Regions from separate parts of the Acholeplasma laidlawii PG-8A genome, predicted to be linked through region 2. Evidence: riboswitches for the same ligand, from Rfam matches in the RefSeq annotation. Region 2 holds a riboswitch; the other holds the start of a gene.
What was found. A riboswitch is a leader RNA that binds a small molecule or an ion and turns the genes downstream of it on or off. The one in region 2 is predicted to bind lysine.
Positions count from the first base shown of each region.

Region 1: another riboswitch for lysine. It lies ahead of ACL_RS06195 (transporter substrate-binding domain-containing protein); the one in region 2 lies ahead of lysA (diaminopimelate decarboxylase).

Region 1 is NC_010163.1:1,293,246-1,309,596, forward strand. It holds gene ACL_RS06145 (lamin tail domain-containing protein) at 1-1,541, shown strand, start outside; gene ACL_RS06150 (DUF2161 domain-containing phosphodiesterase) at 1,594-2,265, opposite strand; gene ACL_RS06155 (SDR family oxidoreductase) at 2,290-3,000, opposite strand; gene ACL_RS06160 (NUDIX hydrolase) at 3,016-3,471, opposite strand; gene ACL_RS06165 (hypothetical protein) at 3,607-3,828, opposite strand; gene ACL_RS07335 (hypothetical protein) at 3,879-4,217, opposite strand; gene groL (chaperonin GroEL) at 4,372-5,982, opposite strand; gene ACL_RS06180 (co-chaperone GroES) at 6,008-6,268, opposite strand; gene ACL_RS06185 (DUF1295 domain-containing protein) at 6,514-7,470, opposite strand; gene ACL_RS06190 (amino acid ABC transporter ATP-binding protein) at 7,521-8,243, opposite strand; gene ACL_RS06195 (transporter substrate-binding domain-containing protein) at 8,236-9,774, opposite strand; lysine riboswitch at 9,834-9,999, opposite strand; gene ACL_RS06200 (copper-translocating P-type ATPase) at 10,134-12,254, opposite strand; gene ACL_RS06205 (restriction endonuclease) at 12,574-13,167, opposite strand; gene ACL_RS06210 (AAA domain-containing protein) at 13,243-16,287, opposite strand.
Region 2 is NC_010163.1:817,087-833,437, forward strand. It holds gene merA (mercury(II) reductase) at 1-681, opposite strand, end outside; gene ACL_RS03875 (copper ion binding protein) at 771-1,040, opposite strand; gene ACL_RS03880 (IS3 family transposase) at 1,222-2,385, opposite strand; RNA gene ssrA (transfer-messenger RNA) at 2,664-3,018, opposite strand; gene ACL_RS03885 (ECF transporter S component) at 3,045-3,818, opposite strand; gene ACL_RS03890 (GNAT family N-acetyltransferase) at 3,940-4,446, opposite strand; gene ACL_RS03895 (putative immunity protein) at 4,443-4,880, opposite strand; gene dapB (4-hydroxy-tetrahydrodipicolinate reductase) at 4,928-5,650, opposite strand; gene dapA (4-hydroxy-tetrahydrodipicolinate synthase) at 5,643-6,524, opposite strand; gene ACL_RS03910 (aspartate-semialdehyde dehydrogenase) at 6,521-7,507, opposite strand; gene ACL_RS03915 (aspartate kinase) at 7,524-8,726, opposite strand; gene lysA (diaminopimelate decarboxylase) at 8,728-9,990, opposite strand; lysine riboswitch at 10,074-10,222, opposite strand; gene ACL_RS03925 (bifunctional metallophosphatase/5'-nucleotidase) at 10,274-11,998, opposite strand; gene ACL_RS03930 (sensor domain-containing diguanylate cyclase) at 12,118-13,614, opposite strand; gene ACL_RS03935 (GMP reductase) at 13,743-14,720, opposite strand; gene ACL_RS03940 (acyl-[acyl-carrier-protein] thioesterase) at 14,788-15,495, opposite strand; gene ACL_RS03945 (hypothetical protein) at 15,601-15,975, shown strand; gene ACL_RS03950 (hypothetical protein) at 16,080-16,351, shown strand, end outside.

The DNA.
Region 1 (16,351 bases), 480 kb from region 2:
CTGCAAATACCACCATTAAAAATAGTGGTGATGCGAGTCACCAAGTAATCTCATTTAACGGTAATGATCCGATCGCTTTATATAAAAATGATGTTTTAATTGATGTTGTAGGTATCATGGATACCCCTGTATCTGATGGATATAATGCAGGTGGCGTTGTTAATGCTACCAAAGATAATACGATTGTAAGAAAATCAGATGTTTTTGGACCAAATGCTACATGGACTGAAGATGAGTGGTTAGTCTTAGGTTTTGAAGTTTATACAAATCTAAAACTACATGAAATGGATTATTATCATCTACCAGAAGAAATTGCTAGAATACCAGATTTATATATCTCAGAATATTTTGAAGGTGATGGCATCTATGCCACTTCAAAATATATTGAGATTTATAACAGTTTAGGTTATGATGTAGATTTATCTAATTACCGTGTTGAACTTTACAGTAATGGTAGTTTAACACCTACCTATACTCAAAACTTAACTGGTACATTAAAGCATAAAGAAGTTTACGTCATTTATGCACCACTTAGTCTAGATGATATTAAATTACTAGGCAACCTTTCTAGTGAAGTTGCAAACTTCACTGGACGTGATGCACTTACTTTAGTTAAGGATAACGTCATCATTGATGTCTTTGGAGTGATTGGTGAGACACCAAATGAAAATGGTTGGTTGATTGAAGGTACTAAAGGTAGTGTTAACTATACTGTCGTTAGAATACCTGAAGTGACCGGACCAATTGGTACTTGGGATATAAATGACTGGAAAGTCACTTACCAAAACGACTTATCTGATTTAGGTAAACATAACTTTACCTATGAAGATCAAGTGATTGAAGACTTTGACATTCTATTTAACTTAATTAAAGGTTTAGAACTTAACAGTAAAGGTACTGCAGCGAGTGCTTATAGTATCACAATTAAAGGTACAGTATTCATGGATGTTCAAAATGAAACTACATTAGTATATATGACTGATGGTAAAAACTTCATTAAACTTCATGGTGCAAAGATTCATAACTACACATCGTTAAACACTGTTTATGAAGTGAAGGGTAACTATAAGTCACACCTTTACATCCCTACATTTGAAGTCATCAATCCTGGCACTGACATTACTGCAATATCTAGTGCAACACCCGTATCTAAAATTACAGTTAAAGAGGTAAGTTTAAGTACTATCCTAAACTTAAAACTAGAAAACTTTGTAGAAAACATCAACAATGGTTATCTACAATCCATGCTTAAAGTTACAGGTTATCTACAATTAGATACCCATAACTCTACAAGATGGGATTACGCATTAACAGTTACTGAAACTTATACTAAAAATAATACACAATATATTAATAATGGTCTATACTTTAAAAATGATATTGGTGAATTAGAAGATACGTTAATTGACTATGAAGTCAATCTAGAATATGAAAATGTCGAAGTGTCTGTATTTGGGGTTATCTATGACTGGAATCCAAACCGTAAAAACTGGAGACTTTATGTTTCTAACACCTTAACAGCAGATTTTTTACTAACTTAACTAAATCTATAAATAAAACAGGTGGTGCAATTATCTTGCACCACCTGTTTTACTACTCATATATCATATCATCTAAAAAGTAAGGTTCCATTTCACTTCTACCTACATCCGTTAAGGTATATATACCCCTAGAAACTCTTACAAACCACTTATAGTAATTCTTGGTTAATATATTAGGTACATCTTTTATGCCAGTATATAAGGTGATTTCTTTAGGGGACTTTTCACCAGATAGGTAAAGATACTTAGCGACTTCTATAACTCTTTCTTTATAGTGAGTCATAACCTTACCACTAGTTCCGCCTATATTAGATTGACTTTTTCTTAATGAAAATTCTTTGATTAATTTTTCTTTTTGTTTCTTACTTGAATTGATACTTTTCTTTAAATCAAATCCAAAAGTCTCTATTATAACTTCTGCATGCGTACCAACAGCAATCAGTCCGATTTCTAAACGTTTTAGTAAGTTCATGAAGTCTTTTGCAGAACCTCTTCTTGAACCAATTACCTTTTTTGGTAAGGCAACATAGACTTTATCTGCTATTCTTTGCCTGTCGATTGCTTGGTAAATTAGTTTTAATGAAATGGTTGTTTTAAGTTCAACAATCACTATATAGTTATCTTTGATTGCAGTGATGTCTGTTTTAAGAATTTCTGCCTTTACTTCAAAGCCTTGACTTTCAAGTAGAGTTTTACAGGGTTCATATAGATCTGTTTCTTTCATTAAAATCCTCCATTAAACTTAACCTTAATCCTTATTGTAGGTCCAGCCAAAATCATTATGATAAATCATTAATTTAGACATGCCACCATCAACTCTAATATTTTCACCTGTGATGAAGCTTGCTTTAGTTGAACATAAAAAGGTAACAAGGTTTGCAACATCAGATGGTTTTCCAACATTGCCTACTGGATGTTGAAGTGCATCTGGACCTTCATAAGCAGTTGATGTGGTGTTGATCCAACCAGGAGAAATACTATTTACTCTAACACGGCCTTGAAGCGTTATTGCAAGTGCATGAGTAAGGGCTTTAATACCACCTTTAGCAGCTGTGTAACTTTCTGTGTTTGGTTGGCTTTGATTATCTCTTGAAGAAGATATATTGATAATGACTGCACCTTCATTAAATTCTTTATTAAACAGTTTAGTTAAGTAAAATGGTGCGAGTATTCCAATAGAAAGTGATTTTTGAAAACCCTCATAAGAAGCATCTTCTAACCCCAACATCGTTGGCGGTGCATTATTTATTAAAAAATCTATTTTTCCAAACTCTTTAAGTACTTTTTGTGTAAATTTTTCTAAAACTATTCTATCTGATATATCTCCAACAAAGTATGGATTGTCTTTAATATCAATTACAGCAACTCTAGCACCTAATGATTCAAAACTATCAGCAATAGCTTTTCCTATACCACTAGCGCCACCCGTTATCACAGCTACTTTATCTTTAAAACACATGATACTATCTCCTTACTACTTATTTAATATGGTTTCTATTTCTGAAACATGAATCAATTTATCTTGATCATAATATAGATGCATCTGGAAGGGTTCTTCTTGATCTAACTTTTCTAGAAAATAATAATCACCTTCCCACATAGGTAACTGTCTTAATTTATCTTTTTCTACCCATGTAAGATTCCCTTCTTCACTACTTTTAAGTACTCCTTTAAATTCTAGTGCCTTATAAAGTATCATATGTTCTTTATAGTCTTTAGAATGAAAATAGATGTTTCCCTTAAAGATTGGTTTAATAACTAAACCAGTCTCTTCAAAAGCCTCTCTTATTGCCGCTTCTATAGGTGATTCATCCGATTCAATTTTACCGCCAACACCCATGTATTTATTATAGTTCATATCCTTTTTCTGCTTATGAATTAATAAATACTTATGGTTTTGTTCAATATATATTAAAACCGTTCTTTTCATGATTTTTATCCTTTAAATTATATGCACATTAATTATAGCACAATAAAAATCATGAAATAAACTTGATTAAGTACTGCTTATTGTTATATAAAAATAAAATGGCTATACAGTATTCTTGTAAAGCCATTTTATTAATTACTTTAAAGGTTCATCTAAAAACTGTTTTAGATAAGCGATTAAATCATCATCATTTGTAGTTGTATAGTATTCACCATCACTTTTAGTATATACATCTGTATACATACCGTTAACAAGTACTACTATAGCCTCTCCATAAGGTTCTGGGTGCTCATGTGTTGATACAACTAAATGTTTTGGCACTCTTATTAAAACTGAATCATCACTACTTAAATGCATATTATATGCTCCCCTTTTTAATATTAATTATTATCTATAGAACAATTAATTTATTTTTTAATGCCCATACCATAACCACTTATTTGGATAATACCTTCTGCTGTAATATCATGATCTTGTTCCGAGCCAGCATTAACCCTGCTCCAATTAGAGGTTTTTAAAATGTACTTATCATTTTTATATAAAAGTTTGTATGCAAATCCACCACACATACCTGGTATTCCAAACCAGCCACTATCAACTATATCCAAATCTAACGTCTTTATTAGATCTTTTACAGTGGGATATTCTATTTTATAATGTGTCATTGCCTCTTGCGCCTCATAAGCACGAACCTTATCATTAATCAGTTCATGAAAATAAGCGAGAATTTTATCTAAATCATCCATTTATCTATCATTCTCCTTTTTATGGATTCATAATATTGCCTTATTATAGATGGTTTATCTAGTTAAATTATATCATCATTTTCATTTGTTTATAAAAAATACCCGAAGACGATATGTATATACATATCAATCGCCTTCGGGCATCTTATATTTTTTAATACATTGGTTGTGTAGGTATATTTTGGTCTTTATCTTTAATTTCCACAACTGCTGCTTCAGAAGTGATCATTAATGCTCCAATACTTGATGCATTAAGAATTGCATTTCTTGTAACTTTAGTTGGGTCAATGATACCTTCTTTCAGCATATTAACCCACTTACCTTCTTTAGCATCAAACCCATAGTTTTTATTTTGTTTTCTTTGTTCTGTTAATATATCTTGGCCATCAAAACCAGCATTTTCAGCTATTTGATAAAGTGGTTCCGATAATGAATCTAAGACAGCAAGTATGCCTTTATATATATCTATATGGCTATCTTTAAGTGTTTCTTTCAGTTCAGTTTGTATATCTACTAAAACGGAACCACCACCAGCAACAATACCTTCTAAAATTGCAGCCTTTGTTGCATTAAGCGCATCTTCTATTCTTAATTTCTTTTCTTTTAATTCTGCTTCAGTAGCTGCACCTACTTTGATGATTGCAACACCTCCAGCAAGTTTTGCAAGTCTTTCTTGTAGGCGTTTTTTATCATAATCTGATGTAGATGAATTAATTTGTGCTTCAATTTCCAAAATACGCTTGTCAATAGCATCTTTAGTGCCATGACCACCGATAAGTGTTGTTGTATCTTTTTTAACAACAGCTTTTTGGACCAGTCCAAGATCTTCTAATTTAATTTCTTGAAGCTTCATCTGTAAATCTTTTGCATAGAAGGTTGCACCAGTTAATATTGCAATATCATTTAACATGTCTTTTTGGTTATCACCAAAGCCAGGAGCTTTGGTTGCAACGACATTAAACGTACCTCTAAGTTTGTTTAGAATCAGTGTAGATGTCACTTCATTTTCTATATCATCAGCGATAATTAATAGTGGCTTATTTGCTTTAACAACTTGCTCTAATATCGGTAAGATATCTTGAATTGTAGATATCTTTTGATCAGTTACAAGTACATGTGGATTTTCTAATTCAACTGTCATTGTTTCTCGATCACTTACAAAGTAAGGTGATATATACCCCTTATCATATTGCATACCTTCAACAACTTCCAGTTCTGTTTCAAAACCTTTAGACTCATCAACTGAAATCACACCATTTTTTGAAACCTTATCCATCGCTTCGGCAATTATTTTACCGATTTCTCTAGAGGATGCACTAATGCTTGCTACATTTTCTATATCTTCACTAGTTTCAACCGGTCTAGATTTTTCTAATAACTTTTGTGAAACTTCTTTACCAGCACGTAAAATACCTTCTCTAACTAAGACTGGATTTGCACCATTATCCACAGCTTTAAATCCCTTATGGATAATGGATTGTGCAAGTAGTGTTGCAGTTGTTGTACCATCACCAGCAACATCATTTGTTTTAGATGCAACTTCATATAATAATTTTGCTCCCATATTTTCATATGGATCTTTTAATTCAATCTCTTTTGCAATGGATACACCATCATTTGTAATCAGTGGAGAACCGTATCCTTTGTCCAAGACTACATTTCTTCCTTTTGGCCCAAGGGTGATTTTTACTGTATTAGCAAGTAAATCTACCCCTTTTAGTAAAGATTGTTTAGCATCTTTACCATAACGAATTTCTTTACTCATTATAAGTATCCTCCTTAATATATGACTATTCTTCTATGATTGCGAGAATATTTTTAGATTGAACTAGTAAATATTCAACCTCTTTTAGTTTGACTTTAGTTCCAGCATAAGATTGATAAATAACCTCATCATTTACCTTAATATTTTCAACTTTTGGTCCTATTGAAATTACTTTACCCATAGCTGGTTTGTCTTTGTCTTCAGTTGCTAGGATAATACCACTTGCTGTAGTTTTTTCTTCCTTTTTAACTGATAGAACAACATAGTCTTCTAATGGCTTAATCACAATATCACCTCCAATTCTGGCACACTGTAGTTTAGAGTGCCAATCTAGTTATTATTATAACCAAAATAAAACGGTTGTCAAGTATTCACTTTAAAAAATGCAATTTTTATGCATGCTAATAAAAACAACTTTCATCTTTAACATTTACATGAATATTCTATAATAAATAAAGCGCAATACATTGCATAATATACGTTAAATATCGTATAAATGAGCAATGTATTGCGCTTTATATTATGTAATACTTATTTAATTTTATTATATCGTCTTAAAGGTACATACTTGGAAACTTTATGAATATAGTCCTTATACATTGGATATTTACTTAATGAAATATTTTCAGAAAATAAAGAACTACCCATAAATAATAATATAAGTACCATCGCACCAACTAGTGTCCAGTTAAAGAATATATAACTAGCTACTCCTGCACTGATAGTAAACAGATATAAGACTATCCAAATAGCTTGTTCAGAAAAATAGTTGGGATGTCTAGAACGTTCCCAAAGACCTTGAGTATTAAACCCTAAATTATATGGTGCAGGTAGATCTTTTAAACTTTTCCCTTCCTTTAAAAGGCTATATTTTTTGGTTTGAAACGACATCTGCTGTCTATCTGCAATTGTCTCTAATATAATAAAGCCTAACAAGAGTGCTGCAATCAATCCATCAAATATGTTAAAAGCCATAGCAGATTCCATAACCGCTAAAAGCGGTAATGTAATTGCAAGTACTAAGGCATTTTGAAATACTGAAATAAATACTAAATCAAATAAAGCCCACTTCCACTTTTTATTAAGTTTAGGGTCTTTTCTTAAAACTATCCATCTATAGTCTTCTTCACCTGCCCAAAACTTAAAAGAATACGCGCCCTTTTTAGCAAAGTTTAAGGTAAGTCTAACACCCCATATTGTAATAAGTAGAGCCATTACAATTAACCTTGGGTGCATTGATCCTTTTACCGCTACTATCCATGCATATGCTATCGGTAAAATAGACCATAATTTATCCATTTGAGAATTATTTCCTGATAATTCTCCTACGATAAAACAATAAGCCATACTGATACCACACACAATTACCAGTATATTTAGTGTCTCTTTTTGAAGGTTTGTTAAGTCAAATCCTCCAAATACAAAACCTAGTACAGACAATGTCAGTGCTAAAACAACCATAATGATTGTCAACAATCTTCTCTTCATACTTGTCCCCTTTTATTAAAATAGTATTTTGTATTTATTATACAATAAATTTACTTTATAAAGTTTTTAGTACGTTCCATTTTTGGATTATCAAAAATTTCTGTTGGTGTACCTTCTTCAACAATCAATCCTTGATCCATAAATATGATTCTACTAGATACCTCTTTTGCAAATTGCATTTCATGTGTGACAATAATCATTGTCATACCTTCATTTACTAAATCTTTCATGACTTGTAATACTTCACCAGTTAATTCAGGATCTAGTGCAGAAGTGGGTTCATCAAATAGTATAATTTGTGGATTCATACATAATGCTCTGGCAATTGCCACTCTTTGCTTTTGTCCACCAGATAAGGTGTCTATCTTTTTATATGCAAATGATTTCATGCCTACTTTATCAAGTAATTTTAATGCTAATTCATTTGCATCTTCTTTCGTCATTTTAAGCAATTTGATGGGTGCAAGTGTACAGTTATCGATAACATTTTTATTATTAAATAAATTAAAAGACTGAAACACCATACCAATCTTCATTCTTAATTGATCCAAGTTTGTACTCGGATCCATGAGATCACTTTCATTAAATATAATTTGTCCACTATCAGCTTCATTTAATAAGTTTAAACATCTTAGTAGTGTAGTTTTTCCACTTCCAGATGAACCTATAATAGTGACAACATCACCTTCATTAATTTTTAAATTAATATCTTTTAAAACATGGTGTGAACCAAAATGTTTAGATAAATTTTTAACCTCTAAGATATTACGCATGTTTAACTTCCTTTCCTGCTTGTCTGTTTTCCAAGTAATTTACAGCAAGTGATGTAACCCCTGTTAAGACTAAGTAGATAATTGCTGTAATAACAAATGGTGTAACAGTATCATAGGTTGCACCAACAACTTGACGTGTTGCATTAAATAAGTCAAGCACACCAATCACACTTAATACTGCAGTATCTTTTAAATTGACAATGAACTCATTGCCAATTGCTGGCAATGCATTTTTAATTGCTTGAGGATATACAATGTATAATAACGATTTTACTCTTGAAAACCCTAAAGATCTTGCTGCTTCCATTTGTCCTTTATCAATAGCATTCATACTACCACGCAGTATTTCTGCTATATAAGCAGCAGTATTTAAAACAACAATGATTAAACCAGCAGATAGTGGTGTCCACCAAGATAGATCAAAAATAAGTTTTACACCGTAATAAAAAATCATTGCTTGTACAATCATCGGTGTACCTCTAAATAAAACAATATAAATTGTAGCTATACCGCTTGTTAAACGCTTAAATAAAATTCTAATGAAGCCATCTCTTTTTTTATCTACTATTTGAGTTTTTAGCCAAACTAGTATAAGCGATAATATAAACCCACCCAAAGTACCTATGATCGCTAATAGAAGTGTTACCCCAACACCTTGAATGAATAGTGATACATACTTACCTATTAAATCAAATATACTAAGTTCAGATTCGTTGTTTCTGATCACTGCTGCAGTCATCATTTCATTTCTAGTTTCAACACTAATTGTGCTTAATGCACTATTAATTTCATCAAGTAACTCAGTATCTGATTTTCTAACACCTACAGAAACGGTAATATCTGATTCTTCTGATGTAAATCCAAATCCTTGTTCAAATTTAACAATTGTTAATGAAGGATTTGATTTTACAACAGATTCTGCAACTGGTAGCTCTGCTACAAAAGCATCTGATACATTTGTCATAACAGATGCAACTAGATTGCTATAAGCATCTAGCGGTGTTTGATGTACCACGTTTTCTATTTGTGGTATTAAATCATCATATAGTGTACCTCTTTGAGCAACAACCTTAGAACCGTTAAAGTCGGTTAATTTTGAAGCACTCGCATAATTTGAATCCTTTTTAACGACCATGACTATCTCAGAACGGTAATATTCATCACTAAAATTAATCTGTAGCTTTCGCTCACTTGTTGGACTCATACCTGCGATAATTACATCAATCTCGCCACTGTTTAAAGCAGGAATTAACCCATCCCATTCGATTGCTTTAATAACTAGATTACGATCCATAATATTAGCTAGTTCTTTTGACATTTGAACGTCATAACCATCTACATATGAACCTGGTTGATTACTAATCGGATAAGCGTAATCACTCACACTAGTTACAGTCCAATTAAATGGTGCATATGCCGCTTCTAATCCAACGACTAAATCTTTTTTAGTTTCATTATTTGCTTGTGTCGTACAAGCAATTAATGTAGTACTCATTATTAACACTATGAGTATTGTTACAAGTTTCTTCATATTAAACCACCTTATTTATTTTGTACAAAAAAAAACGCCAAGAAGCGTTTTATAATATCAATTATAATAGCTCCTCTACTTTCGTAGGAGTGTTATTGGTATTACCAACAACCCCATAAATAATGAATGTCTTCATTATTTATTCGGCGATTTTTGCCTTTGAAGTGGTTCATAGCCTACCGGCTCCCCACTCTACTCTTCTTAATCGCAACCTCTATTTATATTTATTTGTAAGGACATTATAATATAACATCCCTAATATATCAACCTAAGATTTTAAAAAAATTATATAATGTGATAAATGTCATATATCAAATACTCTTATTTTTAATGCTTTAAGTACTTATTAGATCTTTTGATCAAGATTTAACCATGTTTAAAGTTAATGCATTAAGTGCAACAATTACAGTTGAAAGTGACATCAATACACCACCAATTGCAGGTGATAAAATTATTCCAAACGGTGCTAAAATACCAGCTGCAATTGGAATTGCAATAAAGTTATAACCAGCACCCCAAATTAAATTTTCATTCATTTTTCTGTTTGTCTTAAAAGACAAATCAATAAATGATGCAATATCACCTGGTTCTGAATTTGTTAAAATAACATCTGCAGAATCTATAGCAACTTGGGTACCAGCTCCAATTGCTACACCAACATCTGCAAGTGCTAAAGAAGGTGCATCATTAATACCGTCTCCCATCATTATGACAATTAAACCTTGTTTTTTAAATTTATCAACTAATTTATACTTATCTTCCGGTGACTGATTAGCGTAATATTCAATGTCTAGTTTATTAGCTACAATTTTTGCAGCATATTCATTGTCACCTGTTGCCATAATAGGTCTTATACCTTTATGTTTTAATTCTTTTATAAGTTTTTGACTTGAAGTCTTTAGACTATCACCTAATTTGACAACCCCAATTGCTTTATTATTCTTTAATAGAATACTTACTGTGTACCCAAAATCATTTTGAATCGTGATTGGTTCTTTATATGCATTTACACTTATAAACTCATAAGTATCTAAACCAACACTACCTTCTAATCCTTTACCTGATATGTAATTGATCTTATCGAATTTTAAAGCTTTAATATCCTTATTTTTAGCATATTCTATAATGGATTGTGCAATCGGATGGCTAGATGCTGATTCTATACCATATAAAATTGAAATAACTTCTTCTTCAGTTAGTGAGTTATCTAATAGATCAATATGTTGTACTTTAAAAATACCTGTGGTTAGTGTCCCTGTTTTATCTAATATAACAATATCCGCTTTAGTAGTTAAATTATAAGTTTGTCTATCTTTTACTAAAACACCATTTACACTGCCAATGCTGGTGCTTCTAGATATTACTAGAGGTATTGCTAAACCAAGCGCGTGTGGACATGCAATAATTAAAGTTGTAATTGAAAATAAAATAGCACTATTTAAATCCTCCATCAAATACCATACAACAAATGATACAAGTGCTGCAAATAACGCTAAATAAAATAGCCATCCTGCTACTTTTTTAGCATTATTTTCAGCTCTTGACGGTTTAGACTGTGCATCCATAATTAAGTTTTTAACTTGTGATAAATATGCATCTTTGCCTGTTTTTGTGACTTTAACTTCTAGTTTACTATATTCGTTTGTTGAGCCACCAATAACAAAGTCACCAACTTTTTTTACTACAGGTACTGATTCTCCAGTTAATAAAGATTCGTTAACTCTAGATTCACCCTTTAAAATAATGCCATCTGCAGCAACATTTTCACCTGATTGAACAATGATTACATCATTTATCTTTAACTGTGAAATTGGAACTTCTACCATTTCACCATGCTCTTTTAGTAGTAAAGCATTTTTAGGTAATAATTTTGCAAGTGATTCTTGTGCATCACCTGCTTTCATTAAAGCAAGCATCTCTATCCAGTGACCGAGTAGCATAATAAGTAATAAAGAAGCAAACTCAAATAAAAAATCCATATAGTGTTCACCTGTAACATATCTTATAACCACAGCAAATACACTATATAAAAAAGATACACTAATACCCATTGTAACAAGTGCCATCATACCTGGCTGCTTATTTTTAAGTTCCGTTACTGCACCTTGTATAAATGGTTTACCACCATAAATGAAGAGTATTATAGAAATAAATAAGGCCAGTATATCTGAATATTTAAACTCATAATAAAATGGAAATGGTAAGTGTATACCCATAAAAGGTGATAACCACATTACGATTAAACCAAGTGGTAAGGAAATTAAAAATATCTTCTTAAAGTTACCGTGATGGTGATGTTTGTGATGGTTATGATCGTCATGGTTATGATGATTATGGTCATCATGGTTATGATGATTCATGTGTTCATGATTATGATGATTATGGTCGTCATGGTTATGATGATTCATGTGTTCGTGTTTATCATCCATTGCGTGTTCATGATTATGCTTAGACTTAGAATTAAATTGATTTTTTTTCATATGTGCACTCCTTATTTAACCCCTATATGGGGGGGGTATGTTTATATCATATCTAAATTTTAATTACTTGTCAATTAATATTACTTATAGTGTTTATTAAGTTTGATTTTAACATTTAGTTTGAGCAGGTTAAAAAAACCAGAAACTTTACATAGTTTCTGGTATAAATGTCAATATAAGAGGGTAGCAAAACTGGACATTCCAATACTTTTTATAGGGTATAGTTTAGTTTTTATCCTTAATTTTATTTTAATCACACTTTCTATAATAGACTGTGTTATTTTATCTAATTTTAATTTTTAAGAGGAGTATCTAATTTTTACTTAAAATCAAGCAAGTACGCAAAATCATCGATATCATATAATTTAATATTTAGCTTTTCTGCACCAATTTTAGCCTGTCTAGTAAATCCATGATTATTTGATATGACTACCCAATATTCATTACATTTATAAATTTTACCCCCTGAATGTACTTCTTTAACAGCATCATAACCAACTTTACCCTTATAGTGCTTAACCTGAATACCGATAACCTTGTTTTCGATCTTCGCGATTACATCAATACCAAAATCACCGGATTTCTTTGTCAATTCTGTCTTGTATCCGATCAGTTTTAAACTATCTGCAACAAACTTTTCAAATTGATATCCATCCATGGTTTTTATCTTTTTGAAGTTATACTTAATCCTTGTGCGTTCAATCTTCTTATTTCTTTCATAAATTTTATATATTTTGTAACCTCTCATACCTAACGCTGCTATCGTTAGTATAATCCCTGGTATTAAATATAAAATTCCATAATTCATAGCTGCAAGTATAATTGCTGCTAAACCAAAAGAACCAATAACTATATCCTTATTCTTTATTAAATATTTAATTTCAGCTTTTGAAAATAAATTGTCATTGCTCATTTTTATCCTCCACAAGATTAAATGCATTTGATTATCAAACAAAATAAAACTTATTATTTAAGCATGCTAGAACAATTATTTCAGTATGTTTATAATACTTTCTCTAACAAACATATATCTTCTTGAGTAGTCATTACCTATCTTTAGTAGTTTTATATTGTTATCCTTGCATATTTGCTCTTTTTTTGAATCACGCCACTTTGTTTCTTCACTCGAATCATGTTCAGGTCCATTAAGTTCTATTACTAGTACAGGTATTAAATTTCTACCACGTTTAATATAAAGCACAAAATCAAACACCGCTTTTGTACCATAATCAAATAATACTGGATGTGTAAATTTATTAAGAACATTAGCCACTTTAACTTGTGTTTTAATTTCATACTGATCAGCTGTTGTTAGATAGTGCTTAATTGTTTCGAAGAGTTCAGTTTCGGCTTTCGTATTATATTGTTGATAGTTATGGCTATTCACAGTCATAAGTTCGTTTTTTGGAGTTAACTCAAACTTCTCTCCATTATTAGCAACATAATCTACTAATTCCACCAAATCATTACTTTGCCCTAAAGATCTACTTCTAATTTCTTCTGCATCTCCAACAATAATGAGTTCTTTCTTAGGACGTGTGGTTGCTACATTAATTAGCTCAACATTATTCTTAATCCAATCAAAAGTACCTTGTTTAGTACTAGGAGTTATTGCTGGACTAAAGTATATCGTATCCTTTTCATCACCTTGAAAAGTATGAATAGTTCCCACTTCTACATGTTTCAAATCATATTCATTTAATATGTTTTTTATAAGCTCAGATTGATTAACAAATGGTGTAATTACACCAACATTAAAATTACCCCTTTTTTTAATATACTCTGCAATTTGGATTGCTTCCATTTCAGAAGTATTTTTTTGAGAATTTGTTTTATTAGTACTATTTCCAGCAACATCTGCTAAAAATAATGCCTTTGTATCGTTGATTGCTGTTTCTATTTTTAATTCATTTTTATAATACTTTTGATTACTAAAATTTATAATTGATTTGTGACTTCTATAATGATAGTTAAGTAGTACAAAGGGTGAAATATAATCAACTAATTGCATGAGCCCTAGTATGGAATTGTTTAAGTAATTATATACATCTGGTATCTTATACTTAATCATTAGTTTTTTATTTAATGCATGAGAAAGTGTAATCACTGGTCTTAATTGATTTAAATCACCCACAAGCAATAATTTTTTTGCTCTAGAAATAGGAAATAGAGCATAGCCGATTGAACATTGTCCAGCCTCATCTATAATCGACAAGTCAAATGAAGGCTCAGGATTTCCTAACCTTGCAGCAGATATATTTGTAGTCATTATAATTGGAAATATTTTGATTAAATCTTTTAAATTGTCTTGGTTGGTAATATATCTATTAAAGTCGGTTACTCTCTTTTGCTCGTTTTCATCTTTTATAATACTGATTAAATCATTGTATTTAGGTTCTTTAAATAGTTTAGAAAAACTATTTAAAGATGTATAATACAGCCACATTAAAAAGTCTCTATCAACTTTTTGGATGTGTTTTTGGATACTATCTACCTCAATATCCGGTAAACTATCATAATCTTTCTTATATTTTTCATACTCTGCAGTTATTGTTGATACTCTTAAGTTACCCTTAAAAGCTTCTATCACAGAATCTAATGAATCCATCTGTTCTTTAAGTTGTAATTTGTATTCGTAATCTTTTATTAAATTATTTATAATTGAAAAATTAGATTGACTCAAATTCTTTTTAGAATTAAGCTGACTCTCGTTAGGTCTGTCAAACTGTTCCTTATAACCATCATATATCGCCTTAATACGCTCTATGGCTTCTAAGACTCTATCTCTGTTGCCTAACCTTAAAACAGGTAGAGGTATTGTTTTAGTACCATATTTGAGATTAATCAGTTTAGTATAGATATCATCTATGGGTTTATTATTATTTGATGATACTAATACAGTTTGTTCGTTAAATAAGGTAGATATTAATAAGTTAATAATACTATGTGTTTTTCCTGTACCAGGAGGGCCTTGTACATATGTTATTGGGTGTTTTAATGCATTAGAGATAACTCTTAATTGACTTATATTTACCTTATTATCTAATGTCACTATTTGGTAATCATCTTTTTTTCCTAATCTGTGTTTACTCATATTGCCAAAAAAGGCTTGTAGCGGTGTATTACCTTCCTTTTTTGCCATAAGTATTGAAATATATTTGAATTGTTCTTGAACATTAATACTAAGTTGCCTAATTTGATCCATTATATATGGAGTATCATCAAGTTTCTCACCTTTTCTTATGTTGTCCTGTAAAATGTTCTTTGCTTCATTAATATTTGTTGTATATAGTTCTGTGAACACTTCAACTTCTATATCTAAGTAATTTCTTAGGTTATGAATGTTTATTTCTTTTTCATCCATAATAAATGAATAGTTAAAATGTACTTCATCTTCCATAACCAGAGATTTTGAATAAGGATTGAAATTTAATTTCTTGTAGGCAATAACATATTTACCCCTAGGTGTAATAATGGACAAATCATTAATAATAAGATCAATAATTGTGAGATTATTATTTTCCATTTGAGATGAAATTTTGCTTAACTGATCAGAAATTATGCCAATTTGTTGGTAGTTAAGTTTAACTGTTCCATTAGTTTTTAATATATTTTGATCAATACCATAAACTAGTACACTCTCTCTTTGGTATGGGGGTTGATCATATATTAAGCAGTCTTTATAGTATAGAAACATCTTTTCATCATATAGATCAAATTCCAACCATTTTAGCCTATCTAATTGGCCTTCTATTTTGTCAATCAAATCTTCCGGTACATCATAAGTTGTGCCCTCAACAATATACGCAGCTTGAATTCGATCAAAAAGGATAGTTCTCTTATCTACCCCATTATTATCATTTTCCAATTTAGTTTGATTAAATGCATCAATATAAAGATATTTGTTATCAACATCAATATCCCGAATGCAACACCAAAAGAACGTCTTTTTATCATCAGCGTTCGTGTAGTTAATTGCAACCCATTTGGACTCTTTAATTGATCTTGATAATGTTTTCCCTATATGTTCCATATGTATCCCCATCAACATATCTTTATAGAAATAGTTTATTTAATTTACTCTACTAGAGGTATTA
Region 2 (16,351 bases):
ATGAATTTTAGGTATATAAGACGATGCTCCAGTAGCAATTAAATAATTTTTTGCAATATATCTATTATCATTAACTTCAATTGTTGTTTTATTAATAAATCTCGCTTCACCTTTAACTAAATCAATACCGTATTCATCGATTAAATTTATATATTTCTGACTACGAAGCTCATTGACTAATTCATCTTTTTGTTTTACTAAAGTTGCTAAATCCACTTTTTGAGCATTTGTTTTTAAGCCAATGAATGGATTAGACTTTGCTGCTTGATTGATTTCTCCTGCTCTAAGAAGCGTTTTTGATGGAATGCAACCTACATTTACACAAGTCCCTCCAACTTCCCCACGTTCAACAATAGCAACTGTTGCACCGTATTCTATTGCTTTAATTGCCGCAGAAAAAGCAGCAGCCCCAGATCCAATTATAATAAGATCATAAATCTTATCCTCACTATCGTTTTTATTAAAGGATACTTCTTCTATCATTCCAGCTTGATACTTAATATTATTTATCGCAATTTTTGAAAGTTCGACATCAGTATCTTTTGGAAGTTCAAATATTGCTTCTCCATTGTGAAAACTTGCTTTAACATTTATTGCACCTATTTTTTCAAGTGCTTCCACTATGTGACCCTCGCAACCTTTACAAGTCATCCCTTGTATTTTCATCTTAAGTTTTTTCATAAGTATTTTTTCTCCATTCTAGGATTTACTCCATATCATATCCATTTAAATTTTAAATTTATTTATTACTTTTATTCTTGTTTAATATATCAAAAATATGTTATATTTTCTTGTTCTTTTCTCAGTTGATGCTCATCTGCCGTTTCTGTTTCTGTTAAAACTTCATAGCCAACAGCTTTTACAGCCTTTTTAACATCTTCGATAGAAACTTTATCCATATCATAATCAAAGGTTAACTTTTCGGTTGTTAAATTGACATTGACATTTGTTATACCATCTAGTTTAGCTGTTGCTTTTTCAACAGATGCTACACAGGATGCACATGTCATACCTTTAACACTTAAATTTTCATGTTTCATCTAATCACCTTATCTTTCTCATACCCCTATGTAGGGGGTATATATATCTTACAATAGTAACTACCAATTTGTCAAGGAGCTGGCATTATAAATATAAAAAAAAGACCTTTATCAGATCTCATCATTTGTAATGCTTTAGTTTTCTTTTCTTGGAGAAGATTCTAATGAACCCTCATATTTATTATATATTATTTAAAGAGCGATTTCTATAATCAATAGGATTCGTTTTTAATTTTAGAACGATTCTAGTGTTGTTATAGTATTCAATGTATTCATCAATACCTTTAATTAATTCATCAGCTGAATTAAATTCATCTTCATGTCCATACCACATTTCATCTTTGATTCTGCCAAAAAAGTTTTCGGTCGGACTATTATCTAAACAGTTTCCTTTTCTACTCATGGATTGAATCATCCCTAATTCAATTAGTCTCTCTTGATATCTCGAATTTTGATATTGTATGCCTTGATCTGATTGGATCATCATACCCTCAATTTGATTTCCATGCTTTTGCTTCAATTGAGTCAGCATATGCATCACTTTATCGACCTTGGCATCTTTGGCTGCTACATAAGACAGAACTTCTCTGGTATTAAAATCAATAACTGGAGATAAATAAACTGCTGCGTTTTTAACTCTAAACATTGTAATGTCTGTACCTGCTTTTTCAAAGGGTCTTGTTGTTATAAATGTTTGTTTCATATGATTAGGCTTTACATATCCTTTATCCCCTTCATATGATGAGTATTTAAGCCATTTCTTGCTTCTAAACTTAAGATATCCTTTGGCTCTCATAATCTCTAAAACTTTATTGTTTCCTATCTTATATCCTAAATTCTTTAATTCAATGTAAATCGCGTTGTAATGCTGTCTTTTTTTATGCTTCTTTAAATATAACTCATCAATTTTATCTTCAATTTCTTGATACTTATTTACCTTGTTTTTAATGACTGATAGATTGTAATCATAAACCGATGGTGCCATATCTATGATTGCTAGAAGATGTTCTAATTTGTGTTTCTTCCTTAACCCTGCAACAATTAAAACTTTATCCTTATTTGTTGCTCCTTCTAGCTTTTGGGTTAAGGACTGAGATTTTTTTAAGTATTTTATCTCTGCACGTAGTCGCTCGTTTTCTTCCTTTAATTTTTTATCTACGATATTTCTTGCTCGCTCATCTTTTAATACATAATTCTTTCTTGGATATGTATCTTGTACGCCTGCTTCACCTTTGTTTTTATAGTTCTTAATCCAGTCTTGTAAAATGGTCGGATCTGTTAATCCAAAATCAAGCGCGACACTTCTGATTGATTCATTACCTTCAAGCACTCTTTTTATCGCCAATAGTTTGGTATCTCAATAGTATATCTTGCCTTCTCGATTCAAAAATACCTCTGAACCGAATTTTTTGTACAAATTGACATTGTACTTAATATTACTGACATCGTAATTATCATATGCTTGTTATATATGTGATAATGATTTACCTTTCAGTAAATGTTCCTCTACCATTTTTAATTTCATTTCCTGCGTGATTCTCATAAAAAAAGTTCCCCTATCTTTAGATTGGTTATATTCATTATAACCTTTCTCCAAGATTTGGAAACTATTTCATTCTAGTATGGTGGAACCGATGGGAGTCGAACCCATGTACGAGACTTTTCTTCTATTATAATCTACATGTTTAGTCAATTTAATAATTTAATACCGCTTAGTAAATTAACAAAATTAGCAAGTACGAGGCTAGTTTCGAATTTTCATGCTATACACCTAGACATATGTATAACCATAACATGCTTTACTGAGGCAAGTCTAAAGTCACATGTAAACTATTAGAGTGCCAAGCAATTTGTCTTAATTAAGCAAATGCTAAAGTTTGTGTTTGGTTTCCGGTTATTATAACCTCGTGTTTTTAAGCGCACTACCGCTACATGCATATAATAGATTCCAGGCCCCGGCAAATCCATAAACGGCCCCATTCCATATCTATTTTACCTTTTTATTTAGAACTTAGCAAGTTTTTGTTGTACTAATGGTACACGTTGTAGTGCTAAATAAATTGGTGTACCAATAAGTGCAGCAATCACTGCTTCTGTTAAACCATTAAATCCTACAATAAATACGATAACATCCATTACTTGATCTGTTTGAAAGACTTCAAAGAATGCATCATATGAAAATAATGCTACTGAAGCCAATACTAAGAATGTATGGATTAAGGTGCCTATAATGAATATTGAAGGTACAACAAGTGATTTAAAATCATGTTTTAAATATAAATAAACATATAGCCCAACAAACACTAGTATGATAGCTCCAGCAATAATATAATTTGCATTATCACTTAAATTACTAAAAACAACAAATGTACCTTCAAAGATTGCAACACCTGTAATTGCGGCAACTAATGCAATAATAATGAAACTTCCAAATTTAGTATTTTTTAAGATTTTAAATAATCTAAATAAGAAGAATACAGCAAATACAAATAAAACTCTTGGTAGTATACTTACTAACGGATTAATAAATGCAATATTAAGCCCTACAGGGTTCATTGCTGCCTGTATTAAACTTACTACACCAAATGCTAATCCCGGTATCCAAAAGTACTTAAAAGATAGCAAAACAGCTGCAATTAAAACTGGGATATGTAGTATTGTGATTGGATTACCTGGAACAATTGTGATGAATCCAATTTGTGGTACCATACCCATTAAAAAAATTAGTGCAACAAAAATAGAAGTTAACACTAATTCGAATGTTTGATTTTTTCTCATATAATTTTCTCCTTTTTAGGCCACTTTGGGTCCCATAAGTTAAAAATATTATACCACACGTAAAATATATACTTCAAGTATATAACCTAGGTATTTAAAATATGTAAAAAAATTTTAAAATTTATAGATCTAGTCTCATTAAATTGTTATCAAAGTACTCATTATCTATATTAGTAGAACGTTTATCCACTGCATATGTGTAGAATCCAAACTTTTCATAAAGTCCGATTGCTTTATGATTATTAGATAATACTTCAAGGTAAATTGTTTCAGTAATACCGGTAGACTTCGCATAATCTATAAGTGTTTTTATTAACATAGAACCAACGCCTTGATTCCAGTAAGCTTTTAAAACAGATATTCCAATACTTGATTTATGCTTTGTTCTATCTTTTGTATGAAGTTGTATGTGAGCAGTAGCTATGATTTTTGAATCATCTTTAACGACATACATTTTTTTGTAAGGTGTCTTACTAAATGAATCTAACACGTTCATTTCTTCTTCTATGCTTAATCCAACACCTTCTGCACCAAATAATAAGAAATTGGTTTCGCTTCCAACTTCTTTTAAGTAGCTTAACATAGCTTGAGCATCTTCTTTTTGAACTAATTCTACTTTAAATGTCATATTGTATCCTCTTGTTGTCTATCAATGAGTGAAATTTGTCTTAACCTTTCACTTACAACTCGATCAGCATCTTTTGTTTGAAATTGTATCATCTTTATCAAATAATCACAACACTTAAGAGCATGTGTCTTAACATGGATTGTAGATACCATATGAGCAAGCGCTCTAATATAGAACTGTTTATCATTTTCTAGTGTTCTAGCTAATTCATGTAACTTAAAAGCATACGCCCTAGCCGTGGTTACATTTGGGATACCCAAAAGTGATTCATCAATTAATGAAAGTGCAGTTTTATTATATAAATCAAACTCATATTTAAAATGCGGTAACATGACATGCTTAATCCAGACTAAAGTAGAGGCTTTAGTCTGGAGGTTAAATTTATCCATAAAATTGTCATAAACATTAAGTTTATATTGATTGAATAATTTCATAATTTAAAATTGTTAATCACCTTGTTTAAATTGATTAAAAAGGTGCGTTAAGCACCTAGCAAATCATCCATACCAAATAATCCACTCTTCTTATCTTTAATGAATTTAGCTGCTTTAATAGCACCTTCAGCAAAAACACTCTTTTCATGAGCAATATGTGTAAATTCTAAAGTCTCACTTAGGTTAGAAAAAATGACAGTATGCTCTCCAACATAGTTTCCTAGTCGAAGGCTATGTACGTGAACTCCATTTTCACTGGATTCACCATGAATAAGTGCTCTTTTTTCAGGTAATGCATCATTGACTGCATCATATAGTTTAAACGCTGTGCCACTTGGACTATCTTTTTTAAAACGGTGATGTTTATCAATCATTTCTATATCATAACTACTATCTATTTGACTGCTTACAACTTTGAGTGCGTTTGTCAGTAAGTGTATACCAACAGAATAGTTTGCAGAATAAAAGATAGGTATATGTTGACTATATGATTTTATTAAAAGAAAATCATCTTCACTATAACCTGTGGTTGCAAGTACTAATGCTTTATGATGTTTTTTGGCAAAGTCTAAAAGTGCAGGTAATATAGTAGGTGTGGAAAAATCAATTAACACATCAAAGCTACCTAAGTCATCTAACTTATCTACTATTTGTTCTGACCTTTTACGATCATAACCACCAATGTATTCAAGTGTTTCATCTAATAATATTTGTTTTTTTAAGACCTGGCCCATTTTACCAAGTGCACCACTAATTGCTATTTTAATCATTATCCACCAACTTATAGTCTCTTAAAACTTTTAACAACATACGGTTATGTTTAGCACCAAGTTTCGTTAAAGGTAATCTTGGTTTACCTACTTCAAATCCTAAATGTTCTAGTGCTCTTTTAACAGGTATAGGATTGGATTCAACAAACATCATATCATGAAGTTTGTTGAATTTTATAAATGCTTCTTTATTATCTATACCAGCTCTAAAGTTTTGAATAAGTAGTGAAGTAGATAATGGAATAATATTTGCAGTAACAGATATGACACCATGACCACCTAAACTTAAAACATCATAGACTTGGTCATCATTGCCACTTAAGACAATAAAATCTTCATGTGTTTGGTCAATAATAGATTTAACTTGTTCTAAGTTACCACTTGCTTCTTTAATACCTATAATATTTTTGACTTTACTTAAGCGTTTAACTGTATCTACTTCTAGGTTCACACCGGTTCTAGATGGTACATTATAAAGCATAATAGGTAAATTAATTGATTTAGCTACAGCCTTATAGTGCGCTAATAACCCATTTTGAGTTGGTTTATTATAGTAAGGTGTAACAATTAATAAAGCATCAGCACCTAATCTTTGTGCAGTTCTTGAAAAAGATATCGTTTGTTTTGTATCATTACTTCCTGTACCTACCATAATAGGTATACGCTTATTAATGTAATTTACTACAAACGAAATAACTTCTTTTTTCTCACTTGAGGTAAGTGTTGGTGATTCAGCTGTAGTACCTAATATCACTAAAAAATCTGTTTCATTCTCAATATGAAAATCTAATAATTTTTGTAGTACTGGGTAGTTAATTTTAGACCCCTTAAATGGAGTAACTAGTGCAACCCCTGAACCTGTAAATTTTTTCATTTTATAAACTCCTTATAGATATACTCACCTATTTGTACTGCATTAAGTGCAGCACCTTTTCTAACATTATCAGCTACTGTCCATAATAGTACTTTGTTTGGATAGTTTAAGTCTGTTCTGATACGACCGATGTGAACTAAATTCGAGCCACTTGCATCTAAAGGTGTTGGATAATCATTGGATGGATATAACTTAACTTCGTCTATTTTTCCGTAAGCATTCTTTAGTTTATCCAAGTCAATATTTTCTTTTGTGGTAGCTTTAATTTGGACACTATGTCCTACTTTTACTGGGACTCTGACTGTTGTTGCAGTTATGTTTATCTTTGAAGCTAATATTTTTTGAGTTTCTAAAATCATCTTCATTTCTTCTTTAGTATAACCATTTTCAAGAAATTGATCTATCTGAGGTATAACATTATTATATATCGTTTTTGGATAAAAATTAGGTTCTAAGCCTTGTGATGTTCTCTCTAAATCCTCTATACCGTTAACCCCTGAACCACTGACTGCTTGATAGGTTGAATAGTCAACATCTACTAAATTAAATAATTGATGTACTGTATGAAGTGCTACAACACTTTGTATGGTAGAGCAATTTGGATTTGCAACTATATAGTCACTAGATTTTAGCACATGACTATTCACCTCAGGTACAACTAATGGGATATGTTCTATCATGCGGTGCGCTGAGGAGTTATCTACAACATATATCTTTTTAGAACTTGCGATTTTAGCGTATTTTAAAGCAAGGTCACTTTCTATTGCAAAAAACACGATATCTAAAGGATCATTAAAACTATCTTCGTTCAGTTCTTTGATAATGATAGTTTGACCTTTAAATGCAACTTCTTTACCCTTAGAACGACTGGATGCGTATACATAAAGCGTATCTACCGGTAAGGATGATTGTTCAAGTATTTCTAGTAGAGTTTGACCAACCAAACCTGTAATACCTACAATACCAACATTAACTTTTTTCATAGATTCCACCTTTTGACTAAACATTGAAGTGTTTAGCTAATACTTCAACGACTTTATTCTTATATTTATTATCAAATGTATAGGAAATAGATATTTCAGATGTTGTAACTAACTTCACTTCTAAATCATTTTCTGCAAATAATTCAAATACTTCTGCAGCAATACCAGATTGGGAGCGCATCGCACTACCTACAATAGATACCTTTACAACTTCATTTACTTTTAATACTTGAATGGTTGGGTTTTTAGCTTCAAATTTATCAAGTACTTCGTTGACTGCATCTAAATCATCAGCATGGGCCGTAAATGCAATATTAATGGTACCACCCACACTAGGGTTTTGGTTAATAACGTCAATATTAACTTCGTTTAGTGCTAAATCTTTAAACAGTTCTGCAGTAATCTTAGTTGAATAAGGTATACGGCGAATTGAAACCATAACTACTTTTTCTGTAACAGCAATACCAGTAATTTTTTTATCTTCCATGTTTTGTTTGTACTCCTTAATGTAAGTCCCTTCTAAAGGGTTTTTAAGTGATGTGACATAGACTGTTACACCATAGTTTTGAGCAATATCAATGCTTCTAGGTTCCATGATATTCGCACCTAAAAATGCCATTTCTTTCATTTCTTCATAATCTATTTGGGTTAATTTTTGAGCATCCGGATAAATCCTAGGATCCACACCATAAATGCCTGAAACATCTGTATAAATTTCACAAATAGCACCAAGTTTAGCTGCTAGAGCAATTGCTGTTGTATCTGATCCACCACGACCTAAAGTAGTGACTTCACCTGCTTCATTAAAACCTTGAAAACCTGCGACAATGACAATATTACCTGCCTGAATATGCGCTTCAACACGTCTTGTATCAATACTTGATATTTTATTTTTAGTATGAGTACCCTTGGTTAAAATCCCTGCTTTTTCTCCAGTTAAAGCAATCGATTTATAACCCATATCATTTAACATAATAGAAAGTAACGCGATTGATACAACCTCACCAGTTGATATGAGTAAATCCACATCACGCTTATTTGGATATTTTGTAATATCTTTGGCCATTTTAATTAAACTATTTGTAGTTTTTCCCATGGCTGATAATACAACAACGAGTTCATTATAGGTGTTTTTCTTTTCAATAATCGTTTGGGCAACTTCTTTCATTAAATCTAGGTTTTGAACACTAGAACCACCAAACTTTAAAACTGCTCTCATATTATACTAATGCCTCATCATGACTTAGAAGGTCCATGAAACTTTCTTTTCTTACAACCACTTTAGATTGACCATCTTTTACAAATATAACCGGTGGGATAGTTAATCTATTATAATGGGATGCCATAGAATAATGATATGCTCCTGTAGTTCTTACAACTAATAAATCATCTGGTTTTGCATCAGGTAGTAAAATATCTTCAATAATGATATCCCCACTTTCACAAGCTTTTCCTGCTACTGTGTAGGTTGTATCATGAACCATATCTTCCTTACCTACTATAAATGCGTCATATTTAGCCTGATAAAGTGCAGTACGCATATGATCATTCATTGCACCATCAATAAACAAGTATTTCTTTTTATTAATGGTTTCTTTAATTTGATTGACTGTATAAAGTGTATAGCCTGCTTCAGCAACAATACTCCTACCTGGTTCAATATAGACGTGTGGTACCGAAATCTCTAAACTGTTTGCTGTTTGATATACAATTTCCAATAGTTCTGGTAATACTTTATTTAAGTCTAATCTAGTGTCTGATTTAATGTATTTCACACCAAATCCACCACCTAAATTGACTGCCTTCAAGTCAATTTGGTAAAGCTCTTTAATTTCTTTATAAAATTTTAATATGGTAATTGCATGATCATAAAATGAATGTTCTTCTAGAATTTGAGAACCAATATGAGAGTGTGTACCTAAAAAATTAATATTTGGGTTGTCATTTAACGACTTAATTGTCTCTTTAGTTCTAGGATCTAATATCGACATACCAAATTTAGAATCTAAGGTTGAAGTTTTAATATATTTATGCGTATGTGCATCAATACCAGGATTAACTCTTAACATGACACTGACTTTATATTTATCATTAACAATCTCGTTTAAAATACTTGCTTCATAATCATTATCAACTATAATTGTACCCACTCTAAAATTAAGTGCCATAAGCAGTTCATCTTTGGTCTTATTATTACCGTGTAACACGATCTTTTCAACAGGAAACCCTGCTTTAAGCGCTGTATATAACTCACCTTGAGATACACAGTCTAAGTGAAGTCCTTCACTCATAATAAGTTGTGCCATAGCTATCGTTAAAAATGCTTTAGAAGCATAGATAACATTACTTGACACTTTAGGATGTCTAAACTTATTTATAAACACCTTACATTGTTTGCGAATAGCTGCTTCATCATAAATATAGAGTGGTGTTTGATACTTACTTTTTAAATCTTCGAAACTGATATGTTGAATTGTTGTCATATTAGGTCTTCCTTTCAATTAAAAATAAAAATCACTAGCAAAAGCTAGTGATTTAATAAATTAACTAAAACTTCTGCCTATTCCCTTAATAATGCGCAATTCTTTATAACTTTAGGCGAGTTATAAGAAACAGTTGTAAATTTATTCAATTTACACCCAGCAAATGTTTATGCTTCGGCGAATGACACCTTTCCGTGATGTACTATTTGTATTCGCAGCCTCATTATTCGAGATTGATTTAATTTTGTCTACATTATAACATGTAATAAAAATAAATGTTGAATTATATATGAATTTGTGAAGAATATGTAATTAAGTGAGCAAACAAACTTACATTTTGATTAAACATAATAGGCAGTGTAGATGTCCATGTTTCATATACGCTACTTTGATTTTCTACAGTTTCTACAAATAGATCAAGTACAGTCACACCAGTAAATACAGCTGGTTTATCACGTAAGAACCATTTTGAACCAAATATATAGTCATTTAATGCTAATTTATAAGTACTTTGCATTTGGATATCATTCATAGATAAACCCGTTCTAAAATATGCATTTTCACCACCGATTGCATCCCATAGTTCTTCACCTGTAACATCGATTAAAACAACTGTATTATCAAACGGTGATATGGCATGAAGTTTTGCATAACTTAGGCTTTCACCATTACTAATGCTATCTCTTGTGCCACCGGTATTATGAAGCCCAACATCTGCACCAAACTTTGATTGCATGAGTTTCCCAATATAATTTGATAATGAACTTCTTTCTATATTTTCACCAGAAATCATGATTGGGTCATATAGTCCTGAAATTTCATTATAGAAGTTATCAATTTTAAATTTAATACTTGACTGTTCCACATTTAGTCTTTCTTCAGTGAACTGAGTTAAGTTTGCTTGAGTGAAGTTATAAACTCCTTGTTTTGAGTCATAATTCAGTGTAACGTGTCCTACATGTGATCCGTTTGCACCGGATTGCATAACAGGTACGTTATTAATTGTTCTTGTATAGTATCTATGGGTATGACCATTAAAGATAGCATCTACTTTATAGTCACCTTTGAGATTTGCAATAGAATTATTAAATCCATCATCATCCGCATGATTAATTACAACGACAATATCTGCATCATCTTCTGTTCTTGCTTTATGAGCAAAATACATGACTCGTTCTACAGGATCAATAAACTTGTAGTCTTTAATTCTTGCATATGCAATAGAAGATTCTAAACCAAAGCCCACTGTACCAATCACTGCAACATTAATACCTGATTTTTCTATGATAGTATAAGGTTCGAAACCCTCTACCATCTCATTGGATGATTTTTCATAAACGTTTGCACCAAGTAATGGAAAATTAGCTTGTAAATCGTTTTGGCCATTAAAATACTGTGTTAATACATCAACACCCCAATCGAATTCATGGTTACCTGCAACAAATGCGTCTAACTCCATATCATTTAACAGTTCTATTGTTGAAGCACCATCATACCAATTGCTGATTAATTGTCCTTGTAAAATATCTCCACCCGCTAAAAATAAGGTGGTATCTGGATTGTTATTTTTTTCATCCATAATTAAATTACCGATGCGGCTTAACCCAATTTGTTCTTCATTATTTAAAACAGCCCCATGAAAATCGTTTATATAAAAAATGTTTAAATCTAAATTTACAGTTGTTGATGTTGAAACCACACGGACATCCACTGTAATTGCTTTATGATAATCTTCATAGTCTAGTTCGAATGTAACTTGGTATTCACCTTCAACTTCATAATTAACCAAACTGTCATCATAAGTCACAAAATGAATAAAAGTGATGTTATTTATGTCTTTAGCTGTTACATATTCTAAATAAATTGGTCGTTCTTCACCAATAACATATTCAATATCATCAGCCACTTCAAAAATAATTGTATCCTCACCTGGTGAATCTCCAAGTGTTTGGCAACTAATTAATATAAGTACTAAACTTAATACAATGAAACTCATTATTTTTTTCATAAATGTCTACTTTCTTCATAATATCGTAAGCATATTATTATAACACTGATTTTGTGTATTTTAAAGTGAAAAAAAGATGCAAATCGTCTTAAGATTTGCATCTTTATGTTTGTATTGCATTAATTATTTAGACCCCTTGACTTGACCATACGTTTTATACGATACATTTCAGTATCCGCTTGTCTTAAAAGATCATTAAGTGTTAATCCGTGGAGTGGATATTCAGATAAACCGATAGAAGCTTTAAGGTTAAACACTTTATTATCCAAGTATATTTGACTTTCTATGGCATCTATTATGTTATCGATTTTATGTTCTAGTGTATGTGAATTATTTTCTAAACTTAGAATAATGATAAACTCATCTCCAGCATAGCGTGCAACAAAATCTTCTTCGTGTATAGTTTTTAATAATCTTTTAGCCAGTTGATGTAACACCTCATCACCAACTGTATGACCATGGTTATCATTAATATGTTTAAAATTATCTAAATCTATACACATAAGTGCGAACCGTTTATTATCTGTAATTTTACTATCAATTAATCTAGACAAGTAACGTCTATTAGGTAATGTCGTTAAATCATCATAATATGCATAATCTGTTAGTTGTTCATTCATTTGATGTAGATTAGATATATCCGTAAATGTAATAATAGAATGTTTTTGATCGACATAATTAATAACTGATATAGAAGTAAGTGTTCGTATGATACTTCCATCTGATTTAAGTATACTGTATTCCACATTATGATACGGGTTATTTGACTGCATCATGTGTTTGAACTCAGATAAATGACAAATTTCTTTAAACATTTTAAGATCACAAACCTGACTGCCAAGTAGTTCTTCTACCTTATAACCTAAAAAATCAGTAAACCGTGTATTGACATCTACTACTTTTTTATCTTCATCAAGCATCAACATTGAAACTGGTGAATGATGAAAACCACTGTTAATTTTCTTTATTTCAACACGTGCTCGAGTATAAATTAGATTAGATACAATAAACGTTAAGAGTATCTGTAGTAAGAAGGTAAAGATTACTGTGATTGCTTGATTATCTTTAAGTTCTAGATATGTAATTAGATCTTGAAGTGTCATCCACGAGTGTAGTACTCTAAATAAGTAAAGTCCACTAAATAGTGTCATTGTTAATGTAAGTAAATGTGTTTTATCCTCAATAGCATCTCTTCTTAAATATACAGTAATAACCGCTCTAGCATACATATAGATTAAGACTGTATACAAGGTTACTATCTGAAAATTCAACTTTTCATCTATGTATAAAAAATAATTATAGATGATAAAAGATACAGGTAAGATGACGTATAGATCGATTGGTTTTACATCTGATTTAGAAAATTTACTTATTGACCTACTAAAGACAAAAACACCACTTAATATCACAATACCAATCATTGGGGTCAAATAAAATCTTAAAGTTTCATTTAGAAACCATATTAATGCAAAACGTACTGAAATAAGGACTTGACCATAGATAAAATGCCTCATCCCTCTATAAGGAATTCTTAATTTTGTATAAGAAAAATATAGACTTGCAGTAATTAAAAGCGACATTAAAAACGCAATCCAAATAATTAAATTAAAAACCATACTATCTCCCCTAGATGATTTCATGTAACTATATTATATCAACATTATGAAAAAAGTGCGTAAAATGATATAAAAAGTGTACAAAAAAAGCAGTTTTTATTCAAAACTGCTTCATTAAGGTCTTTTAGTTAAATCCAATCTCCATTAAAAATAGAGTTTTTAACAATTACATAGTCCACTTTTGTAATTGCCTCAATATCTTTACCACCTGCATAGGATATAGATGATTGTAAATCTTCTGTCATTTCTTTTAAGGTATCTTCAATTTTACCTTTGTAAGAAATTAAGATGCGCTTACCTTCAACATTGGTCTTTTCACCCTTTTGATACTCTGATGCGGAACCAAAATATTCTTTAAGTACTTGACCATCTGCTTCAATTGTTTGTCCAGGTGATTCTTCATGTCCTGCAAATAAAAAGCCAATCATAATCATGGATGCACCAAATCTAATAGATTTTGCAATGTCACCATGGGTACGAATGCCACCATCTGCGATCATTGGTTTTCTAGCAACTTTACTGCAACGAGAAAGTGCTGCGAGTTGCCATCCACCTGTACCAAAACCGGTTTTGATTTTAGTGATACAAACCTTACCTGGACCAACCCCTACTTTTGTAGCATCTGCGCCTGCATTTTCAAGCTCTCTTACAGCTTCAGGAGTTGCAACATTACCCGCAATTAAAAATGATGTAGGTAAATGTTTTTTAATATGAGTAATCATGTCAATGACTAGTTGACTATGACCATGAGCTATATCTATTGTAATATAGTCAGGAACTAAATTAAGTCTTGAAAGTTCTTCAACAAAATCATATTCTTGTGGTTTCACACCAACAGAAATTGATGTATATAAGTTAAGTTCTTTCATCTTTATCATAAAAGGTATACGTGATGCTTCATCAAATCGATGCATGATATAAAAATAATCATGACTTGCTAACCAGATTGCTAACTTTTCATCAATAATGGTTGCCATGTTTGCTGGAACCACCGGAAGATTAAATCTTCTAGGTCCAAATTGAACAGATGTATCACATTCACTTCTAGATTTTACAATACTTTTAGAAGGAATAAGTTGAATATCTTCGTAGTCAAAAACTTTCATAAATACGCTCCTTAAATTTTATTGCCAACTCATATTATCATATTTTTAGGACAAACGCCTAATTTAGTTATTTAAATTCAATTATTGAATAAAGTGTTTCTGACTCATCAAAGAACTGTACTAAGAACCCTTCTTCAGTTTGATATAGTTTTAAAACCATTTTTTGAAATAATTGAAAATCTTTTTTATACTCACAAACTAAAGTGCTAAATTGAAAATCTAGAGGAAGCATGTTATATGCAAAATCAACGTATACTGCATTATTTAGATGTTGATAGTAATCTAGATGAGATGGTAATACTACTTGATCAAAGGACTTAATAAAGACTAATTTTCTATTTAAACTAATCTTTCTGCCCATATAAGTCATCTCATGTTTTTTTCTATTACCAAGTGTTCTTAATACTTCATTACTTAATCTATGTGGTGCTTTACTGTCCATGTGTATAAATGAACCTAAACAATACGATTCTACTAATAAGTTACCCATAAGATCATGTATTAAAGTATTACGATATCCTAAAAATTGTTTTGTTTCATAAGGATATGTTGTAAGTTCTAACATATCTTTATATTTTGGCCAATATTTAATATGTACATAACGAAAATTTAAGACAATTGCAAATTTCTGTTCTCTACTTTCTTTTGCAAGTGCACTTAATGATTCAATATGTGCACCTTCCACATCTTGAATCATATCAATAAGATCTGTGATTCTAACCCTATTGTTGTAACCAATTTCAGATGCTTGTATGATTCTTGTTTCTTTATACATATTTATTCATCCTCTCTATTAATTTTGATGCTTTAAACTACAATCATTATACTATTTATATGATACAATAATTATAGTATAAATTTAGAATTAAATGGTGGAATTATGAAACTTTTACTTAAACTTATTTTGAATCGCTTTATGCTTTCAATATTAATCATCTTCTTTTTTGCTTTAGACTATAAATTTGTAAGATTAAATCCTGTGGAACTTTATACAGTTAAACGACCACCTGAGACTACTCTAGCTGATAGTTACTATGTTATAGAATTTGGTGAGACTGATATATTTATTGAAATCACCTACTTAGATGGTAAAATTCACTTAGTACCTAAAAGTGAATTATCTAATCCTTTAACTGAAGAAAATAAACCATTAATTGCTTGGTATTACTACGCTTTAGGTCTTGCTCTTGCAAATACTATTCCATTTGGATGGTTTACTAAATCAAAAAAAGTATCTAAAAAACATAAAAAATAGTTTATAAAGAGTGTTATTATGCATTTATGACACTTTTTTATTTGGTTTTTATTAAAATAATAATAGACAAATGTATAAAAATACATTAAAGGAGGATTTATAGTATGAAGGCATTATTAACGGCCTTAAAGAGTTTTGCAGTTTCAATTGGTGGTTTAATCGTAGTCATTTTTGCAGTCTTCTGGCATGCAGACATTCTAAATATTATAGAAAATATCGGAACATTTAACTTAGTAACATTCGGTGTTTATCTTGGTATTATGATTTTAATGTTTGCTGTCATTTGGGCACAATCAAAATCTAATGCACTCTTATCACATGGTATTTTATTCTTTCTATTTGCATCATCACTTAGTGGTTTTTTAGGCGATTTATT